Regions from separate parts of the Aminobacter sp. SR38 genome, predicted to be linked through region 2. Evidence: predicted binding sites of a transcription regulator. Region 2 holds the regulator's gene; the other holds the start of a gene.
What was found. The regulator LexA, encoded in region 2, represses DNA repair genes until DNA is damaged. The targets are predictions, from matches to a motif close to TGTTCNNNNTGTGTTCNG.
Positions count from the first base shown of each region.

Region 1: a site for LexA is predicted at 1,978-1,995, ahead of IG197_RS07965 (PA0069 family radical SAM protein). Genes of this name have one in related genera too.

Region 1 covers NZ_CP062112.1:1,625,303-1,628,730, reverse strand. Annotated here, with positions in the region: gene IG197_RS07970 (ribonuclease HII) at 1-605, opposite strand, end outside; gene IG197_RS07965 (PA0069 family radical SAM protein) at 751-1,905, opposite strand; gene IG197_RS07960 (glycosyltransferase) at 2,053-2,556, shown strand; gene moaB (molybdenum cofactor biosynthesis protein B) at 2,608-3,159, opposite strand; gene IG197_RS07950 (4-(cytidine 5'-diphospho)-2-C-methyl-D-erythritol kinase) at 3,172-3,428, opposite strand, start outside.
Region 2 covers NZ_CP062112.1:482,759-486,186, reverse strand. Annotated here, with positions in the region: gene IG197_RS02415 (ComEC/Rec2 family competence protein) at 1-1,266, shown strand, start outside; gene lexA (transcriptional repressor LexA) at 1,394-2,110, opposite strand; gene glp (gephyrin-like molybdotransferase Glp) at 2,216-3,421, opposite strand; gene moaC (cyclic pyranopterin monophosphate synthase MoaC) at 3,422-3,428, opposite strand, start outside.

The DNA of each region.
Region 1 (3,428 bases), 1.1 Mb from region 2:
GCGCCGTGCTCGATGATCGCCGCCCTGTGGCGCGCGGTGGCGTAGCCCATATGGACTTCGAAACCGTAGCGGTTGTCGTTCGAGCCGCAGACAGACATCATGCGGTCGCGCGTCACCTTGGCGACGATCGAGGCGGCGGCGATGGATTGCGAGCGCTGGTCGCCCTTGACAAGGGCGCGGCAGGTGCAGGCGAGGCCGGGTGGCACGTCGCGGCCGTCGGCCAGCGCCGACTTCGCCGCCACCGGCAGGCCCGCAAGCGCCCGGCGCATCGCTTCCAGGCTCGCCTTGCGGATATCGCTGCGGTCGATGCTGTCGGCCGAAACCGACGCCACGGCGACGCCAAGGGCCTTGCACAGCACTTCGTCGAACAGCGCGTCGCGCTGGGCGGCTGTAAGGCGCTTGGAATCGTCCAACCCCGATGGAATGTTGCCGGGGTCGAGCACCACGGCGGCAGCGACAACCGGGCCGGCGAGGGGGCCGCGTCCGGCTTCGTCGAGGCCCGCGCATGGCCACAGGCCACCCGATATCGCTTTCGTTTCGAAGGCGAAGTCGGGCTTGTCGATGAATTCGAAGAGGGGCGGAGAATCGGAGCGCGGGCGAGCCATGGTGCGGCGATGCTCGCATCGGCCCCGATCCTCCGCAAGACCTTCCCGGCCGATTAGGGCGGCGGCTCGGGAAGGCACCGTCAACTGGCCACGGGGAACGGCCGGACGGAATTTCTTTTCTGGGACGGTGGCGCCGCCAGAGTTTTCAAAGCAGCGTCAATTGCAGCTGATCCTTGGGGCCGGCTTCGAAAAGGTCGGTCCGGAGCGGGGTGCGCACCGAATTGAGGCCCAGGCGCTGTGCCGCGATCTCGAAGCGGCGGCCGATCTGCCAGGCATAGGGCCCCTTGCCCTTCATGCGCTTGCCCCATTCCGAATCGTAGTCCTTGCCGTCGCGCATCGAGCGGATCAACGACAGCACGTGGCGATAGCTGTCGGGATAATGGCGCAGCAGCCAGTCCTTGAAGATCGGGCTGACTTCCAGCGGCAGGCGCAGGATGACGTAGCCGGCGCTGGTGGCACCTGCGGCCATGGCCGAATCGAGAATGCGCTCGATCTCCTGGTCGGTGAGGCCTGGGATGATCGGCGCGACCATCACCGAGACCGGAATGCCTGCATCGGAGAGCTGGCGGATAGCTTCGAGCCGCTTCGTCGGCGTCGCGGCCCGAGGCTCCATCGTGCGCGCCAGCATGCGGTCGAGCGTCGTCACCGACAGCGCCACCTTGGCCAGGCCTTTTTCGGCCATGCGGCTGAGGATATCGATGTCGCGTGTGACCATTGCCGACTTGGTGACGATGCCGACAGGATGGTTGCGCGCCTCCAGCACCTCGAGCACCTCGCGCATGATGCGCCAGTGCTTCTCGATCGGCTGATAGGGATCGGTGTTGGTGCCGATGGCGATGGTGCGCGGCTGGTAACCGTCCTTCGACAGTTCGCGGTCGAGCAGCCGCGCCGCATCCGGCTTGGCAAACAGCTTGGATTCGAAATCGAGCCCGGCCGACAGGCCCATATAGCTGTGGGTGGGGCGGGCGAAACAGTAGACGCAACCATGCTCACAACCACGATAGGGATTGATCGAGCGGTCGAATGAGATGTCGGGCGACTCGTTGCGGGTGATGATGGTGCGCGGCTTCTCGACCTGGACCTCGGTCTTGAACGGCGGCAGCTCCTCGATTGTGCTCCAGCCGTCGTCGAAGACATGGCGGCTGACCGGCTCGTAGCGCCCCGACGGGTTGACGCCGGCACCGCGGCCGCGTCGGCGCTCATGGTTGATGCGCAGGCCGCTTTCCTCGATCATGGCATTGGCCATTCCGGCTCCACCACCCTTGAAAGCGGCAATATCGGCCCGTGCGATGGGTTCCATTTCGCTATCTCCCCGAGGGAAAGAGGCCGCCCGTCGATTCGTTCGGCATGAAACTATTCCTATTTTGGAAAAGAGAACAAAGCAAGAACTTTGTTCTCCGGGCCGCGAGGCTGGCGCTTCGGCCGGCTTTCCGATATGCGGCTGGATATGCTGAGCGTTCTGATCGAGACCAGGGACGACGAGGAGGGACTGGCCCGCACGCTGGCGGCGCTGGTCGGCGGCGCCGTCGAGGGTGTCGTGCGCGAGGTGATCGTCTGTGACCTCGGCTCCACCGACCAGACCCATTATGTCGCCGAACATGCCGGCTGCGCCTATCTCGCCAAGGGCGGCATCCAGGCGGGCATCGCGCAGGCAAGGAGCGACTGGCTGCTGCTGCTCGAGCCGGGCGCGCGGCTGGCCGAAGGCTGGACCGAGGATGCTGTTCGCCACATGAGCCGACTGACCATGGCGGCGCGCTTCACCCGGTCGCGGGCGAGCAACCGTCCGTTCTGGGAACGGGTGACGTCGCGGCCGCGCGCTCTGGAGCAGGGGCTGGTCATCACCAGGAAGCAGGCAGCTGTTCTGGGTCGCAACGGGGCGGACGCCGAAGGCATCGCGCGCGGACTTGCCATGAAGACGCTGGATGCCGAAATCGTCGTCGCGCCGCGCTAGGGCAATTCCAGCAGCGACATTTCGTCGGAAATTGCGAAAGACGCCCTGGCTTCAGGCTGACTTGGTGCCGCCACGCCTGAGGTGCTCGTCGAGCCGCGGCATGATCTCGACGAAATTGCACGGCATGTGGCGGTAATCGAGCTGCGCCTTGAGAATGCCGTCCCAGGCGTCGCGGCACGCCCCTGGCGACCCCGGCAGCACGAAGACGAAGGTGGCGTTGAGCACGCCGCCGGTGGCGCGCGACTGGATCGTCGACGTGCCGATCTTGTCGTAGGAAATGCGGTGGAACACCTCCGAGAAGCCGTCCATTCGCTTTTCGAAGATCGGCTCCAGCGCGTCCGGCGTGACGTCGCGGCCGGTGAAGCCGGTGCCTCCAGTGGTGATGATCACGTCGATTTCGGCATCGAGCGACCAGGCGATGACGCGGTCGCGGATCTTGTCCTTGTCGTCGGTGACGATGTCGCGCGCCTTGAGCACGTGCCCGGCCTCGGTGATGCGGTCGGCCAGCGTCTGGCCCGACTTGTCCTCGGCCAGCGCGCGGGTGTCAGAGACGGTCAGCACCGCGATGCGGACGGGAACGAAGGGGCGGGGCTCGCTGGCCATTATGTTGGGCTCCTAGGTCCGGGTCGTTGTGGCGGCGCTGAACCAGCCGGGGCGCTCTGCCGAGATCGCCGTTGCCGCGTGCGCGGCGGCAGCGTTGCTGTCGAAGATGCCGAAACAGGTGGCGCCTGATCCCGACATGCGGGCGAAGGCGGCACCCGAATTGCGAAGGGTGGTCAGCACCGCGACAATCGAGGGTTCGATCGACATTGCTGCAGGCTCAAGGTCGTTGCGGCTGGTTGCCAGCCAGTCGAGCACGGTATCGGCGCTGT
Region 2 (3,428 bases):
TCGCCCCACGAAGTCGTCGGGCCGAGCTTCCAGATGTCGTTCGCCGCAACGGCAGCCCTCGTTGGCGCATATGCCTGGTGGTCGGATCGGCGGGAGGAGCAGGCGCTGCCGGTAGGTCAGAGATCGCTGCCGTCCAAAATCTGGCGCTGGCTTGCGACAGTTGCGATAGGTCTCGCCGCGACGTCGGTGATTGCCGGGCTCGCGACCAGCGTTTTTGGCGCATGGCATTTCCAACGTGTTTCGCCCCTCAGCCTGTTCGCCAATCTGGCAGTCAGCCCGTTTGTGTCTGTCCTGGTCATGCCCTTTGCCGTCATGGCTGGCATCTTCATGCCGCTTGGGCTCGACGGCCCCTTCCTCGACACGATGGGCTTTGGCCTGAAGGCAATGATTGGCATCGCCACCTGGTTCTCCGAGCGCTCGCCGGTCGATGCGGTCGGCCTTGTCTCGTCACATGCGGTATTGTTGCTCACAGCAGCACTCGTCATCGCGTCGACGGCAACGACCTGGCTGCGCGCCGCCGCACTGCCATTCGCGGCCCTTGGGCTGCTGACGGTCGTGGAAACGGAAACGCCCGCCGTTCTCGTTTCGGAAGATGGCCGCCTCGTCGGCGTCCCGGTCGACGATGGCAAGCTGGCCGTCAATCGCGTCCGGCCGAACCAGTTCACCGTCGACAACTGGCAGCGCGCGCTGGCGTCGGAAACACTCGTCACCCCGGCCCGTTCGGCCGCGAATGCAACGAACGGGACTGTCCGTATGCCCAGCGAGACCGGCTCACAGCCAGCAGCCGATGCAGATGTCGCCGGTACGATACCCGGCAAACCAGTATCTGGAGAGCTAAACCCCGCCGGCGCGGACGCCTTCGTCTGTGATAGCGGGCTCTGCAAGGTTCAGCAACCAGAGGGTGCACGAATCGTCCATGCGGCGAATGCGAGCGCCGCTGCACGAGCCTGCGACAACGCGGATCTCGTCGTCGTCGACGATGCCACGGCAAGCGATGTCTGCCCCGGCGTGGCCGTGCTTACCAAACGCGAGCTGGCGCGCCTTGGCAGTGCGTCGATATTCATCACAGCCGAGGCGGCTGGCGTAGATCGGGCGGTCGAGATACGCCACGCCGTGGCGGAACCGTACCGCCCGTGGCATGCGCAGCGCCAATTTTCGCGCGAGGCGAGGGGCCTGTCACCCTACAAGCGAGCGGAGATGCCCCCGAAGACACCTGCCGGGGCAACCAAGGCGCACCCGAAAGCGCCGACTGCGGCCACACGGTGAGTCCGAAATCTGTACCCGCCGTCGCAGAGCCGTCAGATAAGGCAAGATAGCAACAGGGCAGATCAGTCCGGCTTACAGATTGCAGCAGGATGGACATGCCGAGGTGGCGGAAACGCAGCCCCGGCAATCAATAGCGGCGGATCAGGCCGACAAGCTTGCCCTGCACCTTGACCCTGTCCGGTCCGAAGATGCGGGTTTCATAGGCCGGATTGGCAGCCTCAAGAGCGATCGAGGCACCCTTGCGGCGGAAACGCTTGAGCGTCGCTTCTTCGTCGTCGACGAGGGCGACGATGATCTCACCGGGATTGGCCGTGGTCGAGCTGCGGATGACCACAGTGTCGCCGTCGAAGATGCCGGCCTCGATCATCGAGTCGCCCTTGACTTCGAGCGCGTAATGCTCGCCGCCCATGATCATGTCTGGCGGCACCGAAATCGAATGCGTCTTGTGCTGGATGGCGTCGATCGGCACACCGGCAGCGATGCGTCCCATGACGGGAATGGCAACCGCCGAAGCAACATCGTCGTCATTGCCGGCCGACATGCTGCGTGACGGCTCGGGTTTGCGGCCGAGGCTACCCTCGATGACGCTGGGCGAGAACTTCTTCGCCGCGTTGAGGCCAGGCGCGATCGAATCGGGCAGGCGCAGCACTTCAAGCGCGCGCGCCCGGTTGGGCAGGCGTCTGATGAAGCCGCGTTCTTCGAGCGCCGTGATCAGGCGATGGATGCCGGACTTGGAGGCGAGGTCGAGTGCTTCCTTCATCTCGTCGAAGGACGGCGGAATACCCGCTTCCTTCAGCCTCTCGTGGATGAATAGCAAAAGCTCGTGTTGTTTGCGCGTCAGCATCGCCACCCCCGAGGAATCAGAAGAAAAACAAACCCAGAACAAACACTATCTGTTCCAGTTGTGTTCCGCAACTGTTGATATTTCGTGAAGGGTGGAAGGTGCTGCTCAGCGCAACATCATCACCTTGCAGGCGCTGCCGGCTTCGACTGCAGGCGCGAAGGGCACCCGCACGATGGCGCAGTTGGCGTCGGCCAGCGTGCGCAGCATCGAAGAGTCCTGGATCAGGTAGGGTGTGACGACGAGACCCTCAGCGGTCTCGCGCGCAATCGCGCGGACAAAGTCCTGGCGCAGGTCGTTGGCCGCCATTGCCGTGTCGAGAATGCCGTTGCGCATGTCGGGCGAATAAGGGCGGCCGCCAAGCTTCGCCAGCAGAGGTTTCAGGAAAATCTGCGAGCAGATCAGGCTGGCAACCGGATTGCCCGGCAGGCCGACGCAGCGGCTGTTGCCGAGCCGGCCGAACATCAGCGGCTTGCCCGGGCGCATCGCGATCTTCCAGAAGTTGAGATCCATGCCGAGATCGGTCAGGACACGGTGAACGAGGTCGTGGTCGCCGACCGAAGCGCCGCCCAGCGTGACGATCACATCGGCGTCGGCGGCGAGCGCCTTGGCGACCAGTGCGGAGATTGCCTCGGTGCGGTCGGCGGCGATGCCGAGATCGAGTACGCGCGCGCCAACCGACTGAACGATCGCCGCGACGCCATAGGCGTTGGAGGCGATGATCTGGTCGGGCCCGGGATTGCTGCCCGGCGGCAACAGCTCGTCGCCGGTGGCGATGATGGCGACCAGAGGCGCCCGCAGCACTTCGACGCTGGGATGATTGGCAGCTGCGATCAGCGAGAGCGCTGCCGGGTCGAGCACACGTCCTGCATCAAGGATGAGGTCGCCCTGCTTGAAGTCGAGGCCCCTGGCGCGGATGTTGCGGCCAGCAAGCGTTGGCTCGAGCACCGCGATCTCGCCATTGCCGAGATCGCGAACGTTTTCCTGAATGACGACGGTATCCGCGCCTTGAGGCACCGGTGCGCCGGTGAAGATGCGGACGCACTCGCCCGGTCCGACGGTGCCCGTGAACTGCTTGCCGGCGGGTGCCTGGCCGATAACCTTGAGCTGCGCCGGCAGTGAAGCGATGTCGGCGGCCTGGACGGCGTAGCCATCCATGGCGGAGGCGTCAAAGGGCGGCTGGGTGCGCAGGGCGTGTAGTGGAGCCGAGAGCACGCGGCCCGATGCCTGGGCAAGGCCGACAGTTTCCGTGCCGCGTGGTTCGGCAGCGTCGAGCAGGCGCGCCAGGGCGTCGGCGACGGGCAGCAGCGCCATCTATTCG